One region of the Micrococcus sp. iso_26 genome, then DNA from elsewhere that is predicted to be linked to it. Evidence: riboswitches for the same ligand, from Rfam matches in the RefSeq annotation. Region 1 holds a riboswitch; the other holds the start of a gene.
The links. Region 1 has a riboswitch for S-adenosylmethionine ahead of AC0VX0_RS02755 (bifunctional o-acetylhomoserine/o-acetylserine sulfhydrylase). Riboswitches for the same ligand answer to the same signal wherever they lie in the genome.
Positions count from the first base shown of each region.

Region 2: linked by a shared signal. The riboswitch ahead of AC0VX0_RS09735 (flavin reductase family protein) and the one ahead of AC0VX0_RS02755 (bifunctional o-acetylhomoserine/o-acetylserine sulfhydrylase) in region 1 are both predicted to bind S-adenosylmethionine.

Region 1 is NZ_CM149652.1:601,585-607,644, forward strand. Features, by position in the region: gene AC0VX0_RS02745 (CPBP family intramembrane glutamic endopeptidase) at 132-1,028, shown strand; gene AC0VX0_RS02750 (VOC family protein) at 1,047-1,685, opposite strand; SAM riboswitch class IV at 1,863-1,978, shown strand; gene AC0VX0_RS02755 (bifunctional o-acetylhomoserine/o-acetylserine sulfhydrylase) at 2,109-3,476, shown strand; gene metX (homoserine O-acetyltransferase MetX) at 3,473-4,603, shown strand; gene AC0VX0_RS02765 (SGNH/GDSL hydrolase family protein) at 4,679-5,572, opposite strand; gene AC0VX0_RS02770 (alpha/beta hydrolase) at 5,653-6,060, shown strand, end outside.
Region 2 is NZ_CM149652.1:2,087,575-2,093,634, forward strand. Features, by position in the region: gene AC0VX0_RS09715 (mechanosensitive ion channel family protein) at 1-1,005, opposite strand, end outside; gene hisD (histidinol dehydrogenase) at 1,140-2,456, shown strand; gene AC0VX0_RS09725 (RNA-binding S4 domain-containing protein) at 2,467-2,835, shown strand; gene AC0VX0_RS09730 (hypothetical protein) at 2,883-3,497, opposite strand; SAM riboswitch class IV at 3,694-3,813, shown strand; gene AC0VX0_RS09735 (flavin reductase family protein) at 3,887-4,411, shown strand; gene AC0VX0_RS09740 (cold-shock protein) at 4,650-4,853, shown strand; gene AC0VX0_RS09745 (MFS transporter) at 4,917-6,060, opposite strand, start outside.

The DNA.
Region 1 (6,060 bases):
TAACCCTCCCTCCTCCCTCCCGGACTTTCGAACGTGACATCGGGGGGATGGGGACTTTCGAACGGGAGACAGGCCCTCCCTCACGTTCGAAAGCGCCCGGGGGAGAGGGGGGCGGGCGGATACTGGGGGGCATGCCCGCCACCCCGCGCACGTCCCGCACCCCGGCCGGCCCGGCCGTCCGACCCGCCCCCGCGCTGCCCGCCCCGTCCGCGCGCACGGTGCGGTGGGAGATCGCGATCGTCCTCGGCCTCTCCCTGGGGAAGTCGGCGGTCTATGCGATCGTCCAGCTCATCGACAAGGCCACCCAGGCCCCGCTCGGCGAGCAGACCACCGTCCTCAACCCGGCCCTGGCCGACCGCTGGGCCTTCGACCTGACCTATCAGCTGCTCGGCATCGGGTTCGCGCTCGTGCCGGTGGCCCTCGTGCTGCACCTGATGCACCTGCGCGGCCGGAACCCGTTCCGGGTGCTCGGCCTCGACCTGCGCCGCCCCGGCCGCGACTTGGCCTGGGGCCTGGGCCTGTTCGCGGCCATCGGGCTGGGCACGCTCGGCGTCTACGCCGCCGGCCGGGCCCTGGGGATCACGACGGCGATCGTCGGCTCGGCGCTCGGGGAGAGCTGGTACCAGGTGCCGGTCCTGCTGCTCTCCGCGCTGCGGCACGGACTGCTGGAGGAGGTCATCGTGGGCGCCTGGCTCGTCGACCGCCTCGGGTATCTGCAGCGGCTGCGCGCCGCGGGCCTGGCACGCGATCCGGCGCCGGCCGTGCCGTCGTCGTGGGCGAGCGCCGAGGGGCTGTTCCTGCCGACCCGCGTGGCCGTCGTCGTGCTCGCCCTCGCGCTGCTGCGCGGGGCGTACCACCTGTACCAGGGGATCGGGCCGGGCGTGGGCAACGCCCTGATGGGCGTGGTGTTCGCGCTCGTGTTCCTGCGGGTGCGCCGGGTGATGCCGCTGGTCATCGCGCACACGCTGCTGGACGCCGTCGGGTTCGTCGGCTACCCACTGCTGGCGCGGGCGGGGCTGCTCGGCTGAGCGGCCCCGCCCCCGCGCTCAGAGCGTGATCTCACCCTTCGGGGTGCGGAAGGTGACCGAGACGATGCCCGGGGTGCCGGAGGGCGCGACGTACTCGATGTTCACGTCATGGACCTGGCCGTCCTCGTCCTCGCCGCCCAGCCACTCGGCGAGGCGCTCGGGGGAGCCGGCGATGTTCAGGTGCTCGATGGTGGCCTGCGGCTCGGCCGCCTGCGAGGGGTGCATGTCCTCCTGACCGTCGGCCCAGCGCAGGATGTACGGCAGCTGCGGGTCCGCGAGGGTGCCCTTGATGCCGATCTGCCGCCAGGACAGCTCGCGGCCGTCCGGGAAGCGACGGTTGCCGGGGACGGCCTCGCGGCCGAGGCGGCGCTCGAACCGGCCGATGTCCGGGGTGGCCACGGCCCAGCTCATCCAGCCCCCGCCCTGCTCGGTGCGGGCGCGCACGAGCTGGCCGAACGGCGCGCTGAGGGAGGCCGGGTGGTCCAGGGCCTCGACGACCTCCAGATACTGCCCCTCCGTCATGGGAAACAGTGCGTTCTGGGTGCCGAAACGTGGGTGGACACCGCCCTTGATCCGCTCGATGCCCAGCGTCTCGGCGATGCGGGCGACCGTGGCGTCCAGGCCCTCGGGGCCGGCGGCGTAGGACACGTGGTCCATGCGACAGGTGTGCACTGCGCTGTTCCTCTCCGTTCCCGGGCTGCCCCGGGGGTTGACCTGGTGCGAGTCGGGGGGCGTCGAGCCCTTGACGGGTCGGGCGCCCCGTGCGGAGAGCGTATCCGCGTGTGACACGCGTGACGAAATCGTGGCGGGGCGGCGGGCTACACTCGGAGGCACGGTCACGAGAGTCAGCAACAGGCCCCGGCATGCTGACCGGCAACCCTCCTTCCGCGGTGGGGTGCCCCGGGTGACGACCAGGCCGGCCCCACAACGGATGCCGGCAAGCGCGGGCCGATCCCACGGCCCCTCTCGACGGCGCCGGGTCATCTCCGGCACCTCGACGACGCCGGTCCCCGGATCGGCACGTCGGCCGGCGGGCGGGGCGGCCGGGTCCGGCCCCTGAACCCTTCAGGAGGGTCCGCCATGACCGACCAGACCACCCCGACCCCCGACGCCTGGGGCTTCTCCACCGCGCAGGTCCACGCGGGCGTCGCCGTCGGCCAGCACGCCTTCGGTGCGACCGCCCTGCCGATCTTCCAGACCACCTCGTACGACTTCCCGTCCGCCCAGGTGGCCGCGGACCGGTTCGCACTCAAGGACCTCGACCCGCTCTACACCCGCATCGGCAACCCGACGCAGGGCCCGGTGGAGGAGAAGATCGCCGCGCTCGAGGGCGGCGTGGGCGCGCTGCTGCTGGCCTCCGGTCAGGCGGCGACCACGTTCGCGATCCTCAACGTCGCCGGCGCCGGCGACCACGTGGTCGCCTCGGCCAGCCTCTACGGCGGCACGCAGAACCTGTTCAAGCACACCCTCGCCAAGGTCGGCGTCGAGACGACGTTCGTGACCGACCCGGACGACCTCGAGTCCTGGCGCGCCGCCGTCCGGCCGAACACCAAGGCGTTCTTCGGCGAGACCCTCGGCAACCCGCGCGGCGACGTCCTGGACGTGCGCGCCGTCGCCGACGCCGCCCACGAGGCCGGCGTGCCGCTGATCGTGGACAACACGCTGGCCACCCCGTACCTGCTGCGGCCGATCGAACACGGCGCCGACGTCGTCACCCACTCCGCCACGAAGTACCTCGGCGGGCACGCCGCGGCCATCGCGGGCGTGATCGTCGACGCCGGCACGTTCGACTACGCGCAGCACGCCGAGCGGTACCCCGGCTTCAACGAGCCGGACGAGTCCTACCACGGCCTCGTCTACGCGCGGGACCTCGGGGTGGGCTCGCCGCTCGGCGCCAACCTGGCCTTCATCCTCAAGGCGCGCGTGCAGCTGCTGCGCGACTACGGCTCGGCCATCTCCCCGTTCAACGCGTTCCTGGTGAACCTCGGCCTGGAGACCCTGTCCCTGCGCATGGAGCGGCAGGTGGCCAACGCGGCCGCGGTGGCGCGCTGGCTGGAGGGCCGCGACGACGTCGAGCACGTGGTCTACGCCGGCCTGGAGTCCAGCCCGTGGCACGAGCGGGCCCAGCGCTACCTGCCGAAGGGCGCGGGCGCGTTCGTCTCCTTCGAGATCGCGGGCGGCCGCGAGGCCGGGGCCGCGTTCGTGGACGGGCTCACCCTGCACCACCACGTGGCCAACATCGGCGACGTCCGCTCGCTCGTGGTGCACCCGGCCTCGACCACCCACTCCCAGCTCACCGACGACGAGCAGCGCGCCGCCGGCGTCACCCCCGGCCTGGTGCGGCTCTCGCTCGGCGTGGAGGACATCGAGGACATCCTCGCCGACCTCGAGCGCGGCTTCGCGGCCGCCGCTCGCCGCGGCGACGACGACGCGGGGGAGCGGGCATGACCGCCGTTGCCACGCGTCCGTCGCGCACCGCGCTGCCCCGCGGCGGCCGCCACGGCCTGCGGGTCGGCGAGCTGCACACCGAGACCGGCGGGCTGCTGCCCGACGTCGAGCTGGCCTACGAGACCTGGGGCACCCTCGCCGCCGACGGCTCCAACGCCGTGCTCGTGCTGCACGCCCTCACCGGTGACGCGCACGTGGCCGCGCACGAGGAGGACCCGACGCCGGGCTGGTGGGACGCCCTCGTCGGCCCGGGCCGCGCCGTGGACACGGACCGGTGGTTCGTGGTCGCCCCCGCCATGATCGGCGGCTGCCACGGCTCCACCGGGCCCTCGACGCCGGCCCCCGACGGGCGGCCCTGGGGCTCCCGGTTCCCGTTCCTCACGCTGCGGGACGCGGTCGAGGCCGAGCGGCGCCTGGCCGACCACCTCGGGATCGGCGCCTGGCGCGCCGTGATCGGCGGATCGATGGGCGGGGCCCGCGCCCTCGAGTGGGCCGCGACCCACCCCGCGCGCGTCGCCGGAGTGGGTGTGCTGGCCGCCACCGCGGCCTCCTCCGCCGACCAGATCGCGTGGGGCCAGGCGCAGACCGCGGCCATCCGCCTCGACCCGGACTTCCAGGGCGGCGACTACTACCCCGGCCCCGGCCCCGTGGCCGGCCTGGGCATCGCCCGGCGCATCGCCCACACCACCTACCGCACGGCGGGCGAGCTCGGCCAGCGGTTCGGCCGGGAACCGCAGGGCGTCGAGGACCCGTTCGGCGCCGTCGTCGGGGTGCCGGGCGGGCGCGGGCGCTACGCCGTGGAGTCCTACCTGGACCACCAGGCGGCCAAGCTCACCGACCGGTTCGACGCGAACTCCTACCTCGTGGTCACCGAGGCCCTCATGGGCCACGACGTCGGGCGCGGGCGCGGCGGCGTGGCGGCGGCGCTCGCGGACTACCGGGGCCGGGCGTTCGTGGCCGCCGTCGACTCGGACCGGCTCTACCTGCCGGCCGAGTCCGAGGCGCTCGCGGCGGCGCTGCCCGCGCGGCCGCCGGTGCACACGATCGCCTCGCCCATCGGCCACGACGGCTTCCTCACCGAATACGGCCAGGTGGCCGACACGCTCAAGCGCACCCTCGCCCTCTGAACTTTCGTTCGGGAAACGGCGGCGTGTCGCGGCACTGTCGTTCGGGAAACGGCCACCGGTCCCCGCCGGCCGGGCTCAGGGCTCGACGATGTCCAGCGGCTCGGTGTGGTCCGAGCCCTGCGGCATCGGCGCGCCGAAGAGCGGCTCGGGGACGGGGCGCTTGGCCGTGACGCCGTCGCCGGAGGAGACGCCGCGGAGGCGGCGGACCACCCACGGCGCCAGATGCGTGCGCACCCATGCGGCGTCCGACGCGCGGGCCGCGCGCCACGTGCGCGGCGCCGGCGGGGAGAGGCGCAGGTGCTCGAGGCCGTGCTCCACGCCGAGGGTGTCCAGCACCATCGCGGCGATCGTGTGGTGGCCGAGCGCAGAGAAGTGCAGGCGGTCCTCGGCCCACATCTCCCGCCGGGCGAGGTCCTTGAGCGACCACATGTCCGGCACCAGCGCGTCGTGCCGCAGCGCGATGGTGCGCACGTTCTCGTTGTAGATCGCCACGGTGCCGCGGATGCGGCCGATGACGGGCGTGCCCTTCACGTCGGTCGCGTTGAACAGCAGCACGGTGGCGCCGTCGGAGGCCAGACGCTCGACGACGGCGTCCAACCGGACCGCGATCTCGTCCGGGTCCGCGCCGCGCAGGATGTCGTTGCCGCCCGCGCAGACGCTGATGAGGTCCGGCCGCAGGGCGAGCGCCGGCTCCACCTGGTCCTCGGCGATCTGGTCCAGCAGCTTCCCGCGGACCGCCAGGTTGGCGTAGGCCAGGTCCTCACCGGGCGGCGTCAGGCGGGCGAGCTCCCCCGCCAGGCGGTCGGCCCAGCCGCGGTGGTAGCCGGGGCGGTCCGGGTCCGGGTCGCCGATGCCCTCGGAGAACGAGTCCCCGATGGCCACGTACCGGCGCCAGGGATGGGCGGCGGGGTCGTCGACCGGGGTCGCGTCGGAGGCGTGCGGAGGCTGAGAGGAGGATGGGTTACCCACGAGTAGGATTCTGCCCGCGTCGCGCGGGAGGGGTCAACCTCCGGGAGGGGTCGACCTCGCCGCTCGCTAGGCTGGCGGGCGTGAACGCGAACCCCACCCCCGCCGTCGAGCCCGTCGTCCGCTGGTCCCGCCCCGAGGGCGAGCGCACCGAGGACCTGCTGATCGTCCTGCACGGCTACGGCGCGAACGAGGACGACCTGTTCGGCCTCGTCCCGCACCTGCCCGAGCACGTCACGGTGGCCGCCGTGCGCGCGCCCCTGCCCCTGCAGCCGGGCTCCCACGCCTGGTTCCCGCTCTCCCAGGACCCGGTCACGGGGGAGCTGGGCTCCACCGCCGAGCCGGTCCGCGAGGCCGTCGAGACCCTGCACGCCTGGGTGCAGGCCGTGCGCGGGGACTTCCGCACCGTCTCCCTGCTCGGCTTCTCGCAGGGCATGGCGATGGCCACGTCGCTGCTGCGCCTGGACCCGGAGGCCTACGCGTGCACCGTG
Region 2 (6,060 bases), 1.1 Mb from region 1:
GGTCGCGTCGGTCACCTGCAGCGCGTGTTCGCGTCCGTCCCACAGGTCCGTGGACTCGAGCAGCTGGGTGAGTCGTGCGCGCAGCACGTCCATGGGCACGCGCCAGTCCACGTCCAGCTCCACGACGCCGGAGACCTCGGTGCCCACCCGCGTCCAGTTCTCGAACGGCTGGGTGGTGAAGTGCGAGGACGGGTAGACCATGCGGCGACCGTCCCAGAGCTTGAGCACCACGTTGGACAGGGTGATCTCCTCGACGGTGCCGAACACGCCCTCCATGTCCACCACGTCGCCCACCCGGATCGCGTCCGTGAAGGCGAGCTGGAAGCCGGCGAACACGTTGGTCAGCGTGGACTGCACGGCCAGGCCGGCGATCACCGAGATCACACCGGCGGAGGCGAGCAGACCGGCCCCGAGCGAGCGCACCTCGGGCACCCCCAGCAGGACCACGGCGACGGCCACCACCACGATCACCGCGTTGAGGATGCGCCGGATCAGGATGGTCTGCGTCCGGATGCGTCGCTCGCGGCGGTGCTCGACGCTGGTCTCCTGGTAGCGGCCGAGGATCCCCTTCTCGATCACGCCGACCAGGCGCCACGCGGCCCATGCGACCGCCGCGGCCACGGCGATGAGCAAGAGGAACGACGCCGGCCGGTACCAGGTCTGCTCCTCGGCCATGACCCCGAGCCAGATCCGGGAGGCCAGCAGGCCGGCGGCGACGGCGGCCGGCAGGCTCAGCCGGGCGGCGCCGTGCTGGAACGCGGGGCGGCGCACGAGCACGACGCGTGCCACCTGCAGGGCCAGGTACACGACCGCCGCGCCGATCGCGAACGCCATCAGCACGGTCAGCAGCGTCCCCCATTCCACGCCGAAGGCCCGGGTGGTGGCGGCCGCCCCGTCCTGGATGTCCCCCTCCACCCCGGTCGGCACGGTCTCGCCCGCCAGGAGGCGGTCCAGGGCGGTCAGCAGGGGCGGGGTCGCGAGGGCGGGCAGGACGGGGAGGACCATGACGACAGTCTGACACCCGCCCCCGGACGCGCCCCGGAGAAGAGCACAATGGAGCCTGACCGTCCGCGCGGTCCGGGCCCGGCCGTCGTCGTGCCCCGTCCCGCCGGCCCGCCGCCGCCCCTCTGGAGGAATCCGTGCTCTCCGTCACCGACCTGCGCCCGCTCGACACCGCCACCGCGGACCTGTCCCGCATCATCCCGCGGGCGAACGTGGACGTGTCCTCCGTGGTGCCGGTGGTCGCCCCGATCATCGAGCAGGTCCGCCACGGTGGCGAGCAGACCCTGCTGGAGCTGGCCGAGCGGTTCGACGGCGTCCGTCCGCCCGCCCTGCGCGTGCCCGCGGAGGCGCTCGAGGCCGCCCTGGCCGGGCTCGACCCGCGGGTGCGCGCGGCGCTGGAGGAGTCGATCCGCCGGGCCCGGCTCGTGCACGCCGCCCAGCACCCCCAGGACTCGACGGTCGAGCTGGGCGAGGGCGCCGTCGTCGAGAACCACTGGCTCCCCGTGGGCCGCGTGGGCCTGTACGTGCCCGGCGGCCGCGCCGTGTACCCCTCCTCGGTGGTGATGAACGTGGTGCCCGCGCAGGCGGCCGGCGTGGGGAGCCTCGCGGTGACCTCGCCCCCGCAGCGGGACCACGGCGGCCTGCCCCACCCCACCGTGCTCGCCGCGTGCGCGCTGCTGGGTGTGGACGAGGTCTACGCGGCCGGCGGCGCCCAGGCCGTGGCCATGCTGGCGCACGGCGTCCAGGACGACGACGGCGGGTGGCTCTGCGCGCCCGTCGACCTGGTGACGGGGCCCGGCAACGTGTACGTGGCCGCCGCGAAGCGCGCGCTGCAGGGCGTGATCGGCGTGGACGCCGAGGCCGGGCCGAGCGAGATCGCCGTGATCGCGGACGGCACCGCCCGCGCCGACTGGGTGGCCGCGGACCTGATCAGCCAGGCCGAGCACGACCCGCTGGCCGCCTCCGTGCTCATCACCGATTCCGAGGACCTGCTCCGGGACGTGCAGGCGGCGATCGAGGCGCAGGTGCCCGGGGCGTTCCACGAGGATCAGATCCGCGAGGCCCTCACCGGCCCCCAGTCTGGCGTGCTGCTGGTGCGGGACATGGACCAGGCCGTGGAGGTCTCCGACCGCTACGCCACCGAGCACCTCGAGATCCAGACGCGCGACCCCGAGGCCCTCGTGGGGCGCATCCGCAACGCCGGCGCCGTGTTCGTGGGCCCGCACGCCCCCGTGCCGCTGGGCGACTACTCGGCCGGGTCCAACCATGTGCTCCCCACCTCGGGGACGGCCCGGCACTCCTCCGGTCTGAACACGGTGACGTTCCTGCGCCTGCAGCAGCGCATCCGCTACACGGAGACCGGGCTCGAGGAGGTCGCGGACGGGATCGGCGTGCTGGCCGAGGACGAGCGCCTGCCCGCGCACGGCGCCGCGATCCGCGCCCGCTTCGCGTGAGGGGGCGGGCGTGAGCGGCGTCCGCATCGACGCGTGGCTGTGGGCCGTGCGGCTGTACAAGACCAGGTCCGCCGCGACGGCGGCGGTGCGCGCAGGCCACGTGCGCATCGACGGCGAGCCCGTGAAGGCGGCGACGCCCGTCGTCGTCGGGAACCGGGTGCGGGTGCGCCAGGACGGACGCGAGCGGATCCTCGAGGTCACGGGGCTGATCGCCAAGCGGGTGGGTGCCCCCGTGGCCCGGCAGCAGTACGTGGACCACTCCCCGCCGCCCGTGCCGCGTGAGCTGCTCGCGGTGCCGTACCGCGAGCGGGGCGCGGGCCGGCCCACCAAACGGGACCGCCGGCAGCTGGACGCGCTGCGCGGCCGCGACCGACGCTGAGCGACTCAGTCCTCCCCGCGCCGTCATCCGCCGTCGTGATGGCGGCCTCATGCGGAGGGTGCGGTCAGCACCATCCGGAACGGCTTGTCGTTGTCCACCGTGACGGTGAACGTCATCGGCCCCGCCTCATCCACGGGGGGAGTCGCCGCCGACCAGCCGCCGCACAGCGCCTCCGATCCGGCCATCCAGGTCTTCGTTCCCCCGCCACCCCGTGAGGTCAGGATCTCCGTCTCACCGGTGGCATCCGAAGGACACAGCACGATGACCCGAAGGACCGCACCCTGTTGAGCGTCCACGGTGATCTGTTGTGTGCCCGTCCCGACCGCCTCCTCCAGGACGGACTCCTTCTCCGGGTCGAGATGGTCCGCATCCGGATGCCGGCGCGTGTACTCGACCAACGTCATCCCGTCCTCCTCGAACAGCGCGGCGGGGAGTGCTTCTTCACCGGCGGGTGACGACGCGGACGAACCGGTGGCGGAGGCCGACCGGGTTGCCGAGGGGGCCGCTGACGTCGGGGTGACGGAGGACGCCGCAGCGGTGGAGGCCTTCGCGGTGGAGGAGACGCTGCCCGGGGAAGCGGAGCATCCCGAGATGGCGGTGCCGAGGAGAGCCGCGACGACCACGGCGGCCGACAATGCCGCACGCTTCTTCTTGATGTCCATCCGCATGATCCGATCCCTTCCAAGAGAACCGTCTGCGGGGGCCGCGGGCCGCGGTCTCGAGCTCCCCCCTCTCGAGTGGCTTGATCCTGACTGGGGATGCGCGGTGTGTCAAGCATCACATCGGGCAGCTCGGATGACGCCGCGCGACCGCCGCGCTTTGACCACCCCACGGACCCCTCCGTAGGCTGATCCCCAGAATCACGAGTTCCCGTCATTCACGGCCCTGGCCGGCGGGACGGCAACCCTCTCACGCAGTAGTGGGGTGCTCCAGGTGATGATTCGGCCCCTCGGACACCCCGACGGGCAAGTACCGCGCCTCCGCGGATCCGGGCGATCCGCGTTCCCGCCGTCTGCGGAGCCGCGTCAGTCATCGGAAGAGGACGCGCGCCATGACCCTGACCCACGAACCCCACACCGCCGCGTGGGACACCGACCTGTCCCTCGGCAACCTCCGCTCCGGCCTCTCGGCATTCCCCACCGGGGTCGTCGCGCTGGCGGGCCTCGCCGACGACGTCCCCGAGGTGATGGTGTCCTCGTCCTTCGGCGTGGGCATCTCCTGGGAGCCGGCCCTCGTGTCCTTCTCCGCACAGAACAGCTCCCGCACCTGGCCGCGCCTGCGCCGGGCCGGGGCGATCGGCGTCTCCCTGCTCGCGGCGGACCAGACGCCGCTGTGCCGTCAGCTGGCCTCCCGCGAGGGCGACCGCTTCGCCGGTCTGGACGTGCACCGCAGCCCGCATGACGCCCTGCTGATCGGGGGCTCCTCGCTCTGGCTCGAGACGCGGGTGCACGCCGAGGTCCCGGCGGGCGACCACACGGTGGTGCTGCTGGAGGTGACGGCCTTCGCGGATCACACGGACGCCGCTCCCCCGGCCGCCCTGCACCGCAACCTCTTCCACGGCCTGCGCGCGCTCTGAGCGAACTCCAGGTGAACAATCAGGCCCCTGGTTCCCGGTCGGCGAGATCCGTGCAATGATGGAGCCTGAAGTTGATCAAGCTGTATCCCGCCATCTTCACTGCTCGTCAGCCCGGCATCGCCGGCGTCGATGAGTGTTGGGCAAGCGGTTCAGTCTCGCCGCTTCACCCGCGTCCCACATCCGGGCCGCGGTCCAACACCGCCACCGCACCGCGGGGGCACATCGAAAGGACACCATCATGGCTGTCGGTACTGTCAAGTGGTTCAACGCTGAGAAGGGCTACGGCTTCATCGCCCCCGAGGACAACTCCGCGGACGTGTTCGTGCACTTCTCCGCCATCCAGGGCAACGGCTTCAAGGAGCTCCAGGAGAACGACCGCGTCGAGTTCGAGACCCAGGACGGCCCCAAGGGCCTCCAGGCCGCCAACGTGACGAAGCTCTGATCTTCGCCTGACGCACGGCTTCCGACGCCCCCGGTCCACACGGACCGGGGGCGTCGTCGTGTGTCAGGCCGCGCCCCGCCGACCCACGTGGCGACGCAACAGCAGCACCACGCCCAGGGCCAGCAGATACCCGGCCGCGACGACCGCGAAGCCGGCCCGGTAGTCGCCCGTGACGTCGCGCAGCAGGCCCATCAGCAGCGGGCCCAGGGCGAAGCCGGCGTACATGCCCATCGAGTTCGCCCCGGTCGCACGGCCCAGCCGCTCGGCCGGCACCTCGCTCAACAGGCCCGCGTTGATCACCACGTTGGCGCCCAGCACCGTCAGGCCGTGCACCGCGGCGCCCACCCACAGCAGGACCGGCAGATCCAGCAGGTCCGCTGCGAGGAACACCAGGACGCCGGCCACGGCACCCAGGCAGATCACGGTCAGCAGGGTGGTGGGCCGGTCTCCGGAGCTCATCCGCCGGCTCCACCCGATCCGGGAGAGCACCCCCACCACCCCGGACACGGCCGCCGCGGCACCGCCGGCCACGAGCGTCATCCCCAGCGTCTCGACCGCGAACAGCGGCAGGTACGTGTTCGTGGCCTGCATGCCCAGGCCGGTGAGGAACGCGATCGCCGCGAAGAACCAGACCGTGGCCGGCAGGGGCGAGGTGTCCCGCCGTCGTCGTCCGCCGACGGGGCCGGTGGCCGGCGGCGGCGCCCCGGGCAGCGGCGGGGCGGCGACCAGCGCGAGCACCCAGAGCGCCCCGATGAGCACCGCGGCCCCCAGCGCGGCGCCCGTCCAGCCGAGGGCGAGGGACGCGGCCGGGAAGAACAGGCCGCCGACCAGCTGGGCCGCCTGCACGCCGGACTGCTTCACCCCGACCCACCCGATGCGCCTCTCCGGCGGCACCACGGTCCGGATGATCCGGTTCGTGGTGGGGTTGGAGATGGCCTGCGTGACGCCCGCGACGGCGGCCGCCGCGTACAGCACGGGCAGGGACGGGGCGACGGCGCCGAGCACGAGCGCCGCGGCGGTGCCGCCGAAGATGATGCTCAGCTGTGCGCGGGCGGACAGGCGGTCGGCGGCCCGGCCGAGGCCGAGCGAGGTGACGGCGGCCGCCGCGAACACGACCGTCATCACGGTGCCGAGCTGGCCCGAGGTGACGTCGAGCCGCTCCATCACGACCGTGGAGGAGGCGGAGACGCCGTAGTTGAACAGGGGC